Regions from separate parts of the Streptomyces sp. NPDC057474 genome, predicted to be linked through region 4. Evidence: riboswitches for the same ligand, from Rfam matches in the RefSeq annotation. Region 4 holds a riboswitch; each other region holds the start of a gene.
The links. A riboswitch is a leader RNA that binds a small molecule or an ion and turns the genes downstream of it on or off. The one in region 4 is predicted to bind cyclic di-AMP.

Region 1: it holds a riboswitch for cyclic di-AMP, as region 4 does, so the genes downstream of both, ACFU53_RS24555 (M23 family metallopeptidase) here and ACFU53_RS28385 (M23 family metallopeptidase) in region 4, are expected to answer to the same signal.
Region 2: it holds a riboswitch for cyclic di-AMP, as region 4 does, so the genes downstream of both, ACFU53_RS19180 (M23 family metallopeptidase) here and ACFU53_RS28385 (M23 family metallopeptidase) in region 4, are expected to answer to the same signal.
Region 3: it holds a riboswitch for cyclic di-AMP, as region 4 does, so the genes downstream of both, ACFU53_RS18015 (transglycosylase family protein) here and ACFU53_RS28385 (M23 family metallopeptidase) in region 4, are expected to answer to the same signal.

What each region holds. Positions count from the first base shown of each region.
Region 1 covers NZ_JBHVDX010000091.1:18,127-22,266, reverse strand. The annotation lists gene ACFU53_RS24560 (GntR family transcriptional regulator) at 1-669, opposite strand, end outside; gene ACFU53_RS24555 (M23 family metallopeptidase) at 860-1,648, opposite strand; cyclic di-AMP (ydaO/yuaA leader) riboswitch at 1,662-1,834, opposite strand; gene ACFU53_RS24550 (M16 family metallopeptidase) at 2,037-3,425, opposite strand; gene ACFU53_RS24545 (M16 family metallopeptidase) at 3,422-4,140, opposite strand, start outside.
Region 2 covers NZ_JBHVDX010000061.1:7,598-11,737, reverse strand. The annotation lists gene ACFU53_RS19185 (alpha-galactosidase) at 1-1,528, shown strand, start outside; cyclic di-AMP (ydaO/yuaA leader) riboswitch at 1,830-1,988, shown strand; gene ACFU53_RS19180 (M23 family metallopeptidase) at 1,993-3,009, shown strand; gene ACFU53_RS19175 (GDSL-type esterase/lipase family protein) at 3,368-4,140, shown strand, end outside.
Region 3 covers NZ_JBHVDX010000055.1:14,611-18,750, forward strand. The annotation lists gene eno (phosphopyruvate hydratase) at 1-1,178, opposite strand, end outside; gene ACFU53_RS18015 (transglycosylase family protein) at 1,661-2,377, opposite strand; cyclic di-AMP (ydaO/yuaA leader) riboswitch at 2,382-2,581, opposite strand; gene ACFU53_RS18020 (transglycosylase family protein) at 2,764-3,819, opposite strand; gene ACFU53_RS18025 (cytochrome P450) at 4,014-4,140, opposite strand, start outside.
Region 4 covers NZ_JBHVDX010000119.1:7,987-12,126, forward strand. The annotation lists gene ACFU53_RS28380 (PP2C family protein-serine/threonine phosphatase) at 1-1,058, shown strand, start outside; cyclic di-AMP (ydaO/yuaA leader) riboswitch at 1,345-1,506, shown strand; gene ACFU53_RS28385 (M23 family metallopeptidase) at 1,517-2,578, shown strand; gene ACFU53_RS28390 (aldo/keto reductase) at 3,037-3,981, shown strand; gene ACFU53_RS28395 (PrsW family intramembrane metalloprotease) at 4,089-4,140, opposite strand, start outside.

The DNA of each region.
Region 1 (4,140 bases), on a different contig from region 4:
CGAAGTCCTCACACGGTCCGGGCGCTCCGCCCCGCCGGCCCCGCCCGGAAATCGGAGCCGGTGCGCGGCGGTGGCACGCTCGGTGTGCAGGGACGTGATCGTCCGGGCCCGGTCGCCGTCGCCGCGCGCGACCGCGTCCACGATGCCGCCGTGCTCCGCCCAGGACTCCACGGGATTGGCCGGCGCCTCGATCGCGTACATCCAGGCGATCTTGTGCCGCAGCTGGGCGAGTGTCGAGGTCAGGGCGGGGCTGCCGGACGCCTGTGCGAGCGTCTCGTGGAACCAGCCACCCAGGGAGCGCAGATCCTCGCTGTTGCCCCTCCTGGCCCGCTCCTGGCCCAGTCTGACCAGGCCGCGCAGCACCTTGAGATGCGCCTCCGTGCGGCGCTGCGCGGCGCGGGCGGCGCCCAGCGGCTCCAGCAGCATGCGCATCTCCAGCAGGTCGGCGGCCTCCTGCTCGGTCGGCTCGGCGACGCACGCGCCGGCGTGCCGGCGGGTCACCACGAAGCCCTCGGCCTCCAGCGTGCGCAGCGCCTCGCGCACGGGGACCCGGCTGACGCCGTACCGGCGAGCGAGCAGTTCCTCGGTGAGACGGCTGCCGCGCTCGTAGACACCCGCGACGATGTCATCACGGATCGCCGTGCATACCGAATGCGCCGGAATACGCATGACCGACCTCCGCCTTAATCCCCGTGAAACGTCGATGATTGACGTGTGTTCCAGCGACTCTATTGCAGCGAGCCGGAATTTCCGATGGCGGGCCGGAATCCAGGGATATTTTTTGGACAGGAGGTACGTCACAACGCGGAAAGCCCCGGCTCGGTGAGCCGGGGCCTCCTGGGAAGCGTCGAGCGGTGCGTCAGACGTTCACGCCGTGCGAGCGCAGGTACGCGGCGGGGTCGATGTCCGAGCCGTACTCGGCCGTCGTCCGTGCCTCGAAGTGCAGATGCGCGCCGGTGACGTTGCCGGTCGCCCCGGAGAGGCCTATCTGCTGGCCGGGGGTGACCGTCTGGCCGACGGAGACGCCGATTGACGACAGGTGGCCGTACTGCGTGTACGTGCCGTCGGTCATCTTGATGACGATGTTGTTGCCGTACGCGCCACCCCAGCCCGCCTCGACGACGGTGCCGGAGCCGACCGCGTGGACGGCGGTGCCGGACGCGGCGTGGAAGTCGACGCCGGTGTGGCTGCCGGAGGACCAGACGGCGCCGCCGGCCTTGTAACCGGTGGAGATGTACGAGCCGTTGATGGGGGAGACATAGGTGTTGAGGCGCTCGCGCTCGGCCGCGCGGGCGGCGCGGGCCTTGATCTCCTCGCGCTCCTTGGCGACGGCACGTTCCTGCTCGGCCTTCTCGGCGGCGGCCTTCCTGGCCTCCTCCTGCGCCTTCTTCTTGACCGCGGCCACCTCGGCGGCCTGCTGCTGGGCGGCGGCCTGGGCGTCGACCTGATCGGCGACCGTGTCACCGAGGACGATGATCTGGTTCAGGCCGGTCTGCTCGACGGCGGGCTCCTCCGCGGCGAGCGCGGGAGCGGCCAGGGTGCCGATGACACCGGTGGTGGTGAGAGCGGCGACGCCCACGTTCCTCGTGGTCGTGCGCTGCACACGGCCGGGACGGCGGTGCTTCCCGGGGGCGCGGGTGAACGCCATGAAGTGGCTGGTCCTTTCCTTCCTTCTCGCCTACCGGGTTAGCTGACGGGTTCGGAGCAGGAAGGTCTCCTACGGCTGCCCCTCGTTTCGCGTCGCTCGCGAAGGGCACCCGATTCACCCCAGGGACTGCAGTGGGTCCCCGGCTCCCCTGGCTCGCGCCATGCGGGGACTCGGCGATGACTGTCCGGTGCCGCGGCTGCGGCGAACTTCTGACGAACAGCCGGACTGACGCTAAGTGGGCCGTCTTCGAAATAACAAACGGATCACAGGTTTTGTTAAGTACGCCACAGGTCAGACACACAACCTCCGCCATCAATACGGACAAAGGGGAGCCCTGGTGACTCTTCAGTCACCAGGGCCCCACAGGCCCGCGTCCTCTGTCCGATTTCTACTCGGCAGGTACGACGGTGACTTCACCGATTCCGAGGGCCCTGACCGGCTCCTCGATCTGCGCGGCGTCCCCGACGAGGACGGTCACCAGACGGTCCACCGGGAAGGCGCTCACGGCGGCCGCCGTGGCCTCCACCGTGCCGGTGGCGGCGAGTTGGCGGTACAGCGTCGACTGGTAGTCGTCCGGCAGGTACTGCTCGACCTGGTCGGCCAGCGTGCTCGCCACGGCCGCGGCCGTCTCGAACTTGAGGGGGGCGACCCCGACCAGGTTCTGCACGGCGACGTCACGCTCGGCGTCGGTCAGGCCCTCGGCGGCGAGGGTGCGCAGCACCGTCCACAGGTCGTCGAGCGCCGGCCCGGTGTTCGGGGTGTCGACGGAGCCGCTGATGGCGAGCATCGCCGTGCCCGAGCCGTCGGGGGCGGAGCGCAGCGACTGGCCGAACGCGCGCACACCGTAGGTGTAGCCCTTCTCCTCGCGCAGCACGCGGTCCAGGCGCGAGGTGAGGGTGCCGCCGAGGCAGTAGGTGCCGAGCACCTGGGCCGGCCACACGCGGTCGTGCCGGTCGGCGCCCACCCGGCCGATGAGCAACTGGGTCTGGACGGAACCGGGGCGGTCCACGATGATCACGCGCCCGGCGTCGTCGGCGCTCACCGACGGCACGGGGCGCGGCTTGGCCGGGGAGCCGGTCCAGGCGCCCAGGGTCTCGCCGAGCAGCGCGTCGAGATCGACTCCGGTGAGGTCGCCGACGACCACGGCGGTGGCCGTCGCGGGACGCACGTGCCGCTCGTAGAAGGCGCGTACGGCCGCGGAGTCGATGCCCTCCACGGTCTCCTCGGTGCCCTGGCGGGGCCGCGACATGCGGGACGTGGCCGGGAACAGCTGCTTGTAGAGCTCCTTGGCGGCCCGGCGGCCCGGGTTGGCGGTCTCGTGCGGGATCTCGTCGAGCCGGTTGGCCACCAGCCGCTCGATCTCGCTGCCCTCGAACGCGGGGGCCCGCAGGGCGTCGGCGAGCAGGCCGAGCGCCTTCGCCAGCCGCGACACGGGCACTTCGAGGGACAGACGCACGCCGGGATGGTCGGCGTGCGAGTCGAGGGTGGCGCCGCAGCGCTCCAGCTCGGCGGCGAACTCCTCGGCCGTGTGCTTGTCGGTGCCTTCGGAGAAGGCCCTGGTCATGATGGTGGCGACGCCGTCGAGGCCGTTCGGCTCGGCATCCAGGGGCGCGTCGAGGAGGACCTCCACGGCGACGACCTGCTGGCCGGGGCGATGGCAGCGCAGCACGGTCAGGCCGTTGTCCAGAGTGCCGCGCTCGGGCGCCGGGAACGCCCAGGGCCTGGCCTCGCCGGCCTGGGGCTGCGGGTGGAAGTCCATGGTCGCGAGCTCGGTCACTTCGCCGACTCCTCGTTCTCGTCGGTGGTTTCGGCGGCCTCCGCCTCGGCGGCTTCCTCTTCGCCGGCTTCCTCTTCGCCGGCTTCCTCTTCGCCGGCGACGGGCTCATACACGAGCACCGCGCGATTGTCGGGCCTGAGGCGCGCCTTGGCGATCTCCTGGACCTCGTCGGCCGTCACCTCGAGGACGCGGTCGACGGCGGTGAGGGCGAGCTTCGGGTCGCCGAACAGGACCGCGTACCGGCACAGTTCGTCGGCGCGGCCCGCGACCGTGCCGAGCCGGTCCAGCCACTCGCGCTCCAACTGGGCCTGGGCGCGCTCCATCTCCTCCTCCGTGGGGCCCTCCGCGGCGAACCGGGCGAGCTCCTCGTCGACGGCGGCCTCGATGACGGGCACCTCGACGTCACCGGAGGTCTTCACGTCCAGCCACGCCACGGAGGGGGCGCCGACCAGCCGCAGCAGGCCGAACCCGGCCGTCACGGCCGTGCGGTCACGGCGTACGAGCCGGTTGTAGAGGCGGGAGGACTCGCCGCCGCCGAGGATCGTGAGCGCCAGGTCGGCCGCGTCGCACGCGCGCGTGCCGTCCTCCGGCAGCCGGTAGGAGGCCATCAACGCGCGCGCGGGCACGTTCTCCTCGATCACCTCGCGCAGCTGCTCGCCCATGACGTCGGGCAGCGCGCCGTTCCGGGGCTCGGGCTTGCCGTCGTACGAGGGGA
Region 2 (4,140 bases), on a different contig from region 4:
CGAGAAGGTCATCGGCAGCCGGCGCGGGCACACCGGGCACCAGCACCTGCCCTGGGTCGCCCTCGACGCCGCCGCCACCGAAGAGCGCGGCGAGGTCTACGGCTGTGCCCTGGGCTGGTCGGGGTCCTGGCGGATCGCGGTCGCCCAACTCCCGGACGCGCGCGTGCAGATCACCGGCGGCGCCGGATACGACGAGTCCGGTCTGCTGCGGCTGGACACCGGCGAGAGGTTCACCACCCCCGTCTTCGCCGGCCTGTGGAGCGACGGCGGCTTCGGCGGGGCGAGCCGTGCCTGGCACGCGTACCAGCGGACGTACGTCATCCCGGACGCGGACCAGGACCGACCGGTGCTCTTCAACTCGTGGGAGGCCACCGAGTTCGACATCTCCGAGGAGCAGCAGGGGACGCTCGCGCGGCGGGCGGCGGCCATCGGGATCGAGCTGTTCGTCGTGGACGACGGCTGGTTCGGGGCGCGTACGAGCGACCGGGCCGGCCTCGGCGACTGGACGCCCAACCCGCAGCGCTTCCCGAAGGGACTGAAGCCGCTCGCCGACTCCGTGCACGCCCTCGGAATGCAGTTCGGCATCTGGGTCGAGCCCGAGATGGTCAACCCGGACAGTGAGCTGTACCGGGCGCACCCCGAATGGGCACAGTTCCAACCGGGACGAAAGCGGACGGAGCTGCGCAATCAGCTCGTACTCAATCTCGCGCGCGAGGACGTCCAGGAATACCTCTGGGAACGGCTGGACGCCCTCCTCTCCAGCGCGCCGATCGACTATGTGAAGTGGGACTTCAACCGCTGCTTCACCGATGCCGGCTGGCCCGGAGAGCCGTATCCGCAGAAGCTGTGGGTCGAGCACGTGCGCGCCTTCTACGCCCTGCTGGACCGGCTGCGGGCCGCGCACCCGGGGGTGGCGTTCGAGTCGTGCTCGGGCGGCGGCGGTCGTATCGACCTCGGGGTCATGGCGCGGACGGACCAGGTGTGGACGTCCGACAACACCGATCCGCTCGACCGGCTCGCCATCCAGCACGGCTTCAGTCAGATCCATCCGGCCCGGACCATGGCCGCGTGGGTCACCGACAGCCCGAACAACCAGCTCAACGGCCGGGTCAGCACGTTGCGGTTCCGCTTCGTCAGTGCCATGGCGGGTGTGCTCGGCGTCGGCGGTGACCTCACCGAGTGGGCGGAGGAGGAGCTGGCCGAGGCGCGGGGCTGGGTGGAGCTGTACAAGGAGATCCGGCCGGTCGTGCAGCGCGGCGACCTCTACCGGCTGCGGCCGCCGACGGGCGGGCTGAGCGCCGTGCAGTACGTCCACGGCGACGAGGTCGTCGTCCTCGCCTGGCTCCAGGCGCAGCACTACGGCGAGCCGCTCGCCCCGCTCCGGCTGCGCGGGCTCGACCCGACAGAAACGTACGAGTGTCGCGAAACGGGTGAATTGCACCGGGGTGCCGTGCTGTTGCATCACGGATTGCGGACGGGGCTGCGCGGTGATTTCGATGCGACAGTTATCCGCCTGCGTCGCACTTGAGTGAACTGTCCGATATGGAGTCGTAATTCCAACAAGCGCCGGAATAAAGCCTACTGGGTCGTAGGTGCGTGAGCAGCGTCATATTCGTGACGTTCCGCTGTCGTCATGTTCACGTAATTCGTAGGTGTTTCCAGGGTGGTTGGAAATTCCCAACACCGGTCTTTTACGGAGCGTGATCGTGAATTGATGTAAGGATCAGGGAGGAAGACGCACAGGAAGTCCCAATGGTTGTCTCTGTGGGCACAAGTCGCTTACGTTCGGCGTCAATCCGGACGGACGCCCAATCCTGCCGCCGACCGGAGCCGCGTACCGACCCGATCCACGGCAGGAGCGGGGGACCCACAGGTATTACCGCCTGTTCCGGTCTCCGGAACGGCTAGGGGTAAAGCCGTGCGCAAGCACGGCCGGGCATCTCCAGTCCGCACCCGACAGCTCACCTCGCAGGCGCCGGAGAGGAATTCACCATGCCCGCGAAGGGTAAGCACCGCCGTCCGAAGTCCCAGCGTTTCACCCGCTCCATCGCCGCCGCCGGGACCGGTGGCGCGGCGCTCGCGCTGCCGCTGATCGGAGCCGCCGGCGCCCATGCCGCGACCCCGACGGCCGCCGTTTCCGGTGTGTCCGAGAAGACGGTCGCGATCGCCACCGAGAAGGCCGCGGCCGAGGCGGGCGCACGGATCGAGCAGGCCGAGAAGGCCGCGCAGGCGGAGAAGACCGCCACCAAGAAGGCGGCGACCAAGACCTACTCGGTGAAGGTCGGCGACTACCTCTCGAGGATCGCGGACGAGCAGGACGTCGAGGGGGGCTGGAAGCAGCTCTACACGGACAACCGGGCGGCGATCGGCTCCGACCCGTCGCTGATCCATCCGGGTCTCAAGCTCAGCATCGGTGGCCGGGCGGCGTCGAGCGGTACGCCGCAGTCGTCGACGAAGCCCCAGCTGTCGCAGTCCTCCGAGTCGTCGAAGTCCTCCGAGTCGTCCCAGTCGTCGAAGTCCTCCGGCTCGTCGACGCAGGAGTCGAAGGACACCCAGGCGTCGACCTCCACGTCGAGCGGGCAGTCCTCGTCGTCCAACAGCTCCGGCTTCAGCCTGCCCATCCAGGGCGCCACCGTCGGCACCGCGTACAAGACCGCCGGCAGCATGTGGTCCAGCGGCTACCACACCGGCGTCGACTTCGTGGCTCCGACCGGGACCAGTCTCAAGGCCGTGGGCGCGGGCACCGTCGTCTCCGCCGGCTGGGGCGGCGCGTACGGCAACCAGGTCGTCATCAAGCTCGCCGACGGCTACTACGCCCAGTACGCCCACCTCTCCTCGATCTCCGTCTCCGCGGGGCAGTCCGTGAGCGGCGGTCAGCAGATCGGCCTCTCGGGCGCGACCGGCAACGTCACCGGGCCGCACCTCCACTTCGAGATCCGCACCACCCCCAACTACGGTTCGGACATGGACCCGCTGGCCTACCTTCGCTCGAAGGGCGTCAGCGTCTGAGGCTCTGCCGCCCGACCGCATCGAAGGCCGGACCCCGTGATCCCGGGGGCCGGCCTTCGGCGTTCCCGGCGGGCAGGCCTTCTTCCGTATCGCCTGGTCTCGCCGGGGCCCGTGGCGATTCATGATCACCGTATTGCGGTCTTGTGGCATGGCTGATCGAAGTCTCGACAGTGGTGCGAGTGTGAGGACACAGTGATCTCCGCAAGCGCTTTCTAAGCGTTGGGGGGTCTCCGTGTCCGGCGTCGACCGACGCACTGTCATCAAGGGCACCGCCGTCACTTCGGGCGGCGGCGCCGAATCTCGTGCTGGTCGGCGATCGGATCTTGTCGTGAGGCGTGTCCTCGGGAGCCGCGTTCTCGTGAGTACGGCGGTGGCCGTGGGGCTCCTGGCCGGCGCCACTCCGCCCGTGCTCGCCTCCGGTGAGCCGGACCTGGTGCGGCCCGATGACCGGCGGCTCGTCTACGAGGGCCACTGGAGCCGCACAGCCGAGGCCGCCGTCACCGTCAACTCCGGCTCCCGGCTGCGGTTCCGGTTCACGGGCGGCAGTGTCCGCGCCCAGTTCGACGCCACGTCGGTCACCGTGCCCGCGCAGATCTATGTGTCGGTGGACGGTGGCCCGAAGCGACTGTATGCCGTCGACCGGAGCGACCTCGACATCGGGGCGCCGGGGCGCGGACCGCATACCGTCGAGCTGTCCGTGAAGGACGTCTTCTCGCGGGCCAACCGGTGGACGCCGCCGCTGGAGACCGGGGTGGTGCTGACCGGGATCCGGGGACGCCTGCTGCCGCGACATGACGCCAGGAAAAGGGAGTTGGTTTTCTATGGCGACTCCATCACCCAGGGTGTCCTGGCCCTGTGCGCGGTCAACACCTCCGACTGCGCGGACGGCACGGCCGCCTACCCGACCCTCGTCGCCGACGCCCTGCACGCCTCGCTCACCCAGGTCGGGTTCGGGCGGCAGGGTGTGCTCAGGACCGGGAACGGGGGAGTGCCGGACGCCGGTTCCGCGTACGGCTGGAACCATGCGGGCTCACCGGCGCGTTCGGACCGGAACGCCGACGTGATCGTCGTGAACCAGGGCACCAACGACACGGCGTACGGTCCGGCCGAGTTCCGCCCCGCCTACCGTGC
Region 3 (4,140 bases), on a different contig from region 4:
GAGCGGGCCGGGGCGCCGGTCTTGATCTGACCGCAGTTCACGGCGACGGCGAGGTCGGCGATGGTGACGTCCTCGGTCTCGCCGGAGCGGTGGGACATCATGCACTTGAAGCCGTTGCGCTGGGCCATCTCGACGGCGTCCAGGGTCTCGGTCAGCGAGCCGATCTGGTTGACCTTGACGAGCAGGGCGTTGGCCGAGCCCTCCTCGATGCCGCGGGCGAGGCGCTCCGGGTTGGTGACGAAGAGGTCGTCGCCGACGATCTGGACCTTGTCGCCCAGCTTCTCGGTGATGGCGTTCCAGCCGGCCCAGTCGTCCTCGAACAGCGGGTCCTCGATGGAGACGAGCGGGTACGCCTCGACGAGCTCGGCGTAGTACTCCGTCATCTCGGCGGCGGAGCGCTCCTTGCCCTCGAAGGTGTAGACGCCGTCCTTGTAGAACTCGGAGGCGGCGACGTCCAGCGCGAGGGCGATCTGCTCGCCGGGGGTGTAACCGGCCTCCTTGACGGCCTCGAGAATGAGGTCGAGGGCGGCGCGGTTGGACTCCAGGTTCGGGGCGAAGCCGCCCTCGTCGCCGAGGCCGGTGGACAGGCCCTTGGTCTTCAGCACCTTCTTGAGGGTGTGGTAGACCTCGGCGCCCCAGCGCAGGGCCTCGGAGAAGGACTCCGCGCCGATGGGCGCGATCATGAACTCCTGGATGTCCACGTTGGAGTCGGCGTGCGAGCCGCCGTTCAGGATGTTCATCATCGGAACGGGCAGCAGGTGCGCGTTCGGGCCGCCCAGGTACCGGAAGAGCGGGAGGTCGCTGGCCTCGGAGGCGGCGTGGGCGACGGCGAGGGAGACGCCGAGGATGGCGTTGGCGCCGAGGGAGCCCTTGTTGTCGGTGGCGTCCAGGTCGAACATCGCCTGGTCGATCAGGCGCTGCTCGGTGGCGTCGTAGCCGACGAGCTCCGGGCCGATCTGCTCGATCACGGCGAGGACGGCCTTCTCGACGCCCTTGCCGAGATAGCGGTTGGGGTCGCCGTCACGGAGCTCGATGGCTTCGAAGGCACCCGTGGAGGCGCCGGACGGAACGGCGGCACGACCCGTGCTGCCGTCGTCGAGGCCGACCTCGACCTCGACCGTGGGGTTGCCTCGGGAGTCCAGGATTTCCCGGGCTACGACGACGTCGATGGACGGCACGAGCATCTCCTTCATGGGATGTGACGCTGGAAGTGCGGGGCCCACGGGCCCTGCGACTAGAGCCTAACCGCCCCCGGGCCGTCAGCAGCCGACCGACCGTCCCGTGGACAGAGAGACGGTACCTATTGTTCCAGGTCGGAACAAAGGGGGGTGGGCGAGAAAGTGAACAGAAGGAGGAACGGAAGGAGAGGCGGAAGGAGAGCAGAAGGAGAGGCAGAAGGAGGGAGCGGCCCGGGGAGACGGGCAAAGAAAAGCCCCGCCCCGGTGCGTACGGGGGAATGCGCACCGGGGCGGGGAGCCCGTGGGGACGGGGGGACGGCCCTCACGAGGTCTTCACTATGGAGGACACGGATGTGAGCGGGCTGTGGTTCAGCTGGGGAGCGGCCTGATTTTTCGGCCCAGCTGAACCTGCCCCGCCTGCCCGGCCGTGGGGGCGGCCGTGGGGATGGCAGGCGTCCGGCGGCCGTCGCGATCGCCGTGGGTCAGCTCAGGTGGAGCTGCTGGCCCGGGTAGATGAAGTCGGCGTCGTCGATGATGTCCTTGTTCAGCTCGAAGAGCTTCTCCCAGCCACCCTTGACGTTCTTCTCCTCGGCGATGGCGCTGAGGGTGTCACCGCTGACGACCTTGTACTCGCCGTCGCCCTTCTTGACCTTCTTGCCGGTGGGGGTCTCGACGGTGGCGCGCTCGGAGGAGCGGGAGGCGCGGGTCTCCTGGGTGCTCTTCTCGGTGCTCTCCTGGGTGCTCTTCTGCGAGGAGGAGCCGGAGTTCGAGCTGGAGGAGCTGGAGTTCGAGTTACCGCTGGAGGCGGCGGCGCCGTCGTACGAGGCGCCGGACAGGCCGACGCCGCAGACCGGCCAGGCACCCTTGCCCTGGCCCGCGAGGACCTTCTCGGCGACCGCGATCTGCTGGGCCTTGCTCGCCTGGTTGGCGGTGGAGGCGTACTGCGTACCGCCGAAGGCGGCCCAGGTGGAGGCGGAGAACTGCAGACCGCCGTAGTAGCCGTTGCCGGTGTTGATGGACCAGTTCCCGCCGGACTCGCACTGGGCGACGGCGTCCCACTCGGAGGCGGTGGCGGCGGAGGCGCTGCCGGCGGCCATCAGCGGGGCGGCGATGGCCGCGGCACCGGTGACACCGGCGACGGCGATGGCACGAGCCGCCTTGGACGGGCGACGGTGCTTGCCCTTGCTGGAAAACAGCATGGAGTGATCCCCTCACCGACGCCTGCGAGGTGAGCTGTCGGGTTCGGGCCGGTTGAGTTGCCCGGCCGCGCACGCTCGCCTTTCGGCTGACGTTGCGCGGCTTCACCCCAAGCCGGTTCCGGACGCACGCCCCCGAAGGGCCGCAACTGCCGGACCCGGCACTTACCTTGGGTCCCCCGCTCCTGCCTACGGCGCTTGACGCGACGACTGTTCCTTGCGGTCGCTGGCAGGATTCGGCGTGCCGACCGCAAGAGCCCGCTGTGGCGAGCGGTCACGACCGTAAACAGGTGATTGCCCGAATTTCAAAGACGATCAGGGGGTCTGTGATTCATCTCCCACATAGATCAAAACGGGCATTCAGGGGCGAACCGTGACCCGAACTGCCGCTACTTTTCGCCCGTTTCGGCACCGACTTCGAGGGTCTGACCGGGAAGGATAAGGTCCGGGTCAGTTCCGACCGTGACCTCGTTCTCGGCGTACAGCTCCCGCCACCCGCCATCCAGGCCGAGCGAGTTCACGATGCGCGTCAGATTGTCGCCCGCACGGACGGTGTACGCGCCGTCCGCGACCTCTCGCGCCGCGTCGCCGTCACGGGAGGCGTGACGGCCGGAGGGCGTGGAGTCGACGCGGGAGCCGTCGGCCGCGTCCGTGCCCGCGTCGGCGTCAGCGTCCGCATCGGCACCCTCGTCGGCACTGGTGCCTCGATGGCGGCCGGTGCCGCTTTCACTGTCATCGGCAGCCGAAGAGCTGTCGCTCTGTGCTGACTTGTCCGAGTTGGCGCTGCCGGAGTCCGTGGTGTCGTCCGAGTCGGTGCCGGTTTCGGCCTTGGTGGAACCTTCGAAGACACCAGGGGACGATTCCGGCGATTCTGATGTTTCGGACGATTCGCTCGACCTGCCGGCTCCACCGGAGCCGGTGGAGCCGGTCGAATCGGCGGACTTGGCCGAGTCTGTCGACTCGGCCTCGTCGGTGGAAGTGGATGAATCAGACGAACCGGACGAGTCAGATGAACTGCCCGACCCCGCCGAGCCGTCCGCGACGCCCGTGTCCACGTCGGCGGAACCGGAGTCGCCGCCGAGATTGTGGAGCAGTCCGCAGGTGGACCAGACACCGACGCCCTGGTCGGCGAGCACCTTCTCGGCCACCGCTATCTGCTGGGAACGGCTGGCCTGGTCGGCGGTTGTCGCGTAGTCGAGGCCGCCGTACTTCTCCCAGTTCGCCTGGGTCAGCTGGAGGCCGCCGTAGCGCCCGTTCCCGGTGTCCGCGCTCCAGGAGGCGCCGCTCTCGCACTCCGCCACCTGGTCCCAGGTGGTTCCGCTGGCCGCACTCGCGCCGGTGGCGCCGAGGAGTGGGATCGCGATGGCCGAGCCGGTCACGCCGGCCGCGACGAGGAGGGCCGGAGCCTGACGGGGGCGACGGTGACGACCGTTCCCGGAGAGCATGCGGTTGCCTTTCACACGACAGCAGGGGCCTGTGCGACGGGTGTGGTGACCCCTTCGCACTGACGTGTGAACGTATCGGCAGTCGATCAGTTGTCACAAGTTAATGCAGCACAGATCACGTGAAGATCACAGAGTTGAGGGAGTGTCATCTTCTGCCGCGGAATGGGGTACTGCTACGGGCCGCCCGGGTACTGCTACGGACCGCTTACGGGCCGCTCCTGCGGGGTGAATTGCACCGGAAGCGTGCGCAATCCACGCATGATGAGCCCTCCTCGCCACCTCAAATCGGCTGAATCCACTGCAAGTCGCAGATCGGGGAGG
Region 4 (4,140 bases):
CCCGCGTCATTCCCGTCCTCCTGATCGCCACGGGCCTCTTCTACGACCACTTCACCCCGCGCGAGTTCACGGCGGTCCCCTTCTTCACCGCGGCGCCCCTTGTGGCGGCCCCGCTCTTCTCACTGCACGGCACGGTGATCACCGGCGTCGCCTCGGTCGCCGGCATCACCGCCGTACGCCTCCACTACGGCGACACAAGCCACGTGGACGCGATCACCGAGATCGCCACGGTGGCCACCGTGGCCGTACTTGCCGTACTGATCAACCGCCTCGTCCGCCGCAGTGACGCCCGGCTCGCCACCGCCCGCGAGATCGCCGAGGCGGCGCAGCGGGCCGTACTGCCGGTGCCGCAGGAGCGGATCGGCGGGCTGGAGATCGCCGCGCGGTACGAGGCGGCGCAGGCGGAGGCGTCGATCGGGGGCGATCTGTACGCGGTGCAGGACTCGCCCCACGGCGTACGGCTGATCGTGGGCGATGTGCGCGGCAAGGGGCTGGGGGCGGTGTCGGCGGTGGCGGTGTTGATCGGCGCGTTCCGGGAGGCGGCCGAGCAGGAGTCGACGCTCGAAGCGGTCGCCCAGCGGCTGGAACGGGCGCTGGCGCGGGAGGCGACGCGGCGGGAGACCGCGCGACGGGACGCGGCCGTGGAGCACGAGGGGTTCGTCACGGCCGTCCTGGCGGAGTTCCCGCACGGCGCCGGCCGCGCCCGGATCGTCAACCGAGGCCACCCGTCACCCCTGCTGCTGTACGCCGACGGCACCCTGTGCACCCTGGGCGCCCCGCAGCCCGCGCTCCCGCTCGGCATGGAAGACCTGGGCACCTGGCCCGACCGCGCGGAAGAGACCGGATTCCCGCCCGGCGCCACGCTGCTCTTCTACACCGACGGCCTCTCCGAGGCGCGGGACGCGCGCGGCGTCTTCTACGACCCGGCCGAGCGCCTGTCCGGCCGTATCTTCTCCGCCCCGCGCGCCCTGTTGACGACCCTCGCGGAAGAGGTACGCCGACACACGGGCGACCGTACGACGGACGACATGGCCCTCCTGGCGGTCCGCCGCCCCTGACGCCCATGTGTTTCGTGTGGCTGCCCGCACGTCTCTCTCACATCTCTCACGATCGATATCACCGAGCGTGTCCGTTCGACCGTCCTCCGTATAACAACTGACGTACCGTCAGGATATTTGTTACTCCTGAGGAAAGGTCAACTCGCCCGTCTTCCGCCGCTCATGACCCGTAAAGTCCAGCGCGAAAGCCGGAACGATCATTCGGAACAGCTTGGAATGGAGTACTCGCGTCTATTAACGTTCGATAACGCAGCGCGGTCGTCCCAGCCGTCACAAGAGACGGCTCCGTGCTCACGCGCCGAATCCCGCAAGGGAACCGGGGAACCACCACCCTGGGGTGAATCGCACGGAAACCGTCGTGGCAGTACGCACGACCGGTTTACGCGCGTAGGAGACCTTCCTGCTCCGAACCCGTCAGCTAACCCGGTAGGCGAGAAGGAAGGAAGGAGCACGCCCACGTGGCGTCGAACCGGTCCGCGACCGAAGCCCCGTTCGTACCGAGCCAACGCGACGGCGAGAGCCAGACGTTCGGCTACGGCAGCTACAACAGCGACAACGAGGGCCCCTGGCAGGAGTGGAATCCCAGCGAGGAGACCACTCGCCCCGTTCGCGGCCGGCACCGCGTCGCCAAGCCGCGCGGTGGACTCGCCCGTGGCGGACTGGCCCGCAGCTCCACGGTTCTCGGCGTCGGTGTCATAGCCGCCGTCGGCGGCGCCGGTATGGCCAGCGCGCAGTCCGGCAAGGCCCCGGTGTCCATATCGATGCCCGACATGCCGAACGTCGGCTCGGTCTTCGAGGACGAGGCCGAGGAGCCGGAGCCGGAGGCCTCCAGGTCCCCGCTCAGCAGCGCCGGCCTGAGCGCCGCCGACACCGAGCAGGGCACGGCGGACGCCGGCGAGGCGCTGCGCGCCCGCATCATGGCGCAGGCCGAGTCCCAGCAGGACGCCTTCGACAAGGCCGCCGCCGAGGCCGCCCAGACCGCCGCCGCGGACAAGGCCGCCGAGCAGGCCGCCAAGGAGAAGAGGGAAGCCGAGGCCAAGGAGGCCGCCGCCAAGAAGAAGGCGGCCGAGGAAGCCGAGCAGAAGAAGGAAGCCGAGCGCCTCGCGGCCCTCGCCAAGCAGTTCACGCTTCCGACCTCCTCGTACACCCTCACCTCCACCTTCGGCCAGGCCGGCCCCTACTGGTCCTCCGGCTACCACACCGGCCTCGACTTCGCCGCCCCCACCGGAACCCTCATCAAGGCTGTCCACAGCGGCACCATCACGCAGGCCGGCTACGAGGGTTCCTACGGCTACAAGACCGTCCTCACCCTCGATGACGGCACCGAGATCTGGTACGCCCACCAGTCCTCCATCGGCGTCAGCGTCGGCCAGAAGGTCGCCACCGGCGATGTCATCGGCCGTGTGGGCGCCACGGGTAACGTCACCGGCGCCCACCTCCACATGGAGGTCCATTCCGGCGGCTCCGCCAGCGGCATCGACCCGGCGGCGTGGCTGCGCAGCAAGGGCCTGAACCCGTAGAGCCGGTGAGAGCCGGTGTGAGAGCCGCTTAGAACCAGCAACTCCCGCAGGGCAGGGCCGTTGGGCCCGCAGACCCCGGCATGACGAACGCCGCGTAAGTCCGTGAGGATCGCGCGGCGTTCGTCGTGCCGGGGCAGGGCAGGGCCGGGCAGGTTCGGAGGACGGGTCAGGTCGGGCGGCGGGCCAGGGCGGGCGGACCGTTGGACGGGCGGGCCGTCGAGAGGGAGGCCGCACGAGCCGTTGGCCGAGTGGCACGCACCGTTGGCCGGGACTACGCGCTGTTGGCTGGGCCGAGCGCGCCGCTGCCGAGAACCGCACGCGCCCTCCTCCCTCCCCCCTCCCCCTCCCGTGGTCCCTCTCCCTCCCCTCCTCCCCCTCCCTCTCCCCGCCCAGTGGCTTCACGCACTGTTCACGCTGGGGCGGAATGCGGGCGTCCGCCTCGCCGGTTGACGTTGGACATGACTTCTCTTCGAAAGCTGGGCACGTCCGACATCGAGGTCTTCCCGCTCTCCCTCGGCGGCAATGTCTTCGGCTGGACCGCAGACGAGGCACAGTCCTTCGCGGTCCTCGACGCCTACGCGGCCGCCGGCGGCAACTTCGTCGACACGGCCGACTCCTATTCGGCGTGGGTCGAGGGCAACAAGGGCGGTGAGTCCGAGGAGACCATCGGCAAGTGGGTCAAGTCGCGCGGCAACCGGGCCGACGTGGTCATCGCGACCAAGGTGAGCCAGCACCCCGAGTACCAGGGCCTGACGGCGGCCAACATCAAGGCCGCGGCCGACGCCTCCCTCGCCCGCCTCGACACGGACTACATCGACCTCTACTACACCCACTTCGACAAGCCCGAAGTGCCCGTCGAGGAGATCATCACCGCCCTCGACGACCTGGTGAAGGCCGGCAAGGTCCGCGCGCTAGCCGCGTCCAACATCACCTCCGAGCGCCTGAAGGCCTCACTGGACTTCTCGGCCGCCGAAGGACTGGCCCGCTATGTGGCGATCCAGCCCCACTACAACCTGGTCTCCCGGGACACCTACGAGGGCTCCCTCCAGGCAGTCGCCGCCGATTACGGCCTCTCCGCCGTCCCGTACTTCGCCCTCGCCAAGGGCTTCCTCACGGGCAAGTACCGCCCCGGCACGACGGTCGACAGCCCCCGGGCCGCAGGTGCAGGGGCCTACCTCGAAACCCCGGCCGGCCCCCGTGTCCTCACCGCGCTCGACGAAATCGCCGAGTCCCGCGGCGCCGCGCACGCCACTGTCGCCCTCGCCTGGCTCGCCGCGCAGCCGACCGTCGCCGCGCCGATCGCCTCCGCGCGCACCCTGGACCAACTCCCCGCCCTCCTCGCCCTCGCCGACCTCACCCTCACCCCCGAGGAGCTGAACCGCTTGACCGAGGCCTCTGCGTAGGCCCCTACCCCGAGCCCGGCACCGTACGCTGGGGCCGGGCGGAGGTGGGTCACGCTCACCGGCGCTTGCCGGGTGGGGCTGAGCGGGGTCCAACAGCACGCGAACCGCTAGTACCGATACGGGTTGTACGAGGGATACGGCGCCATCCCGTGAACCACC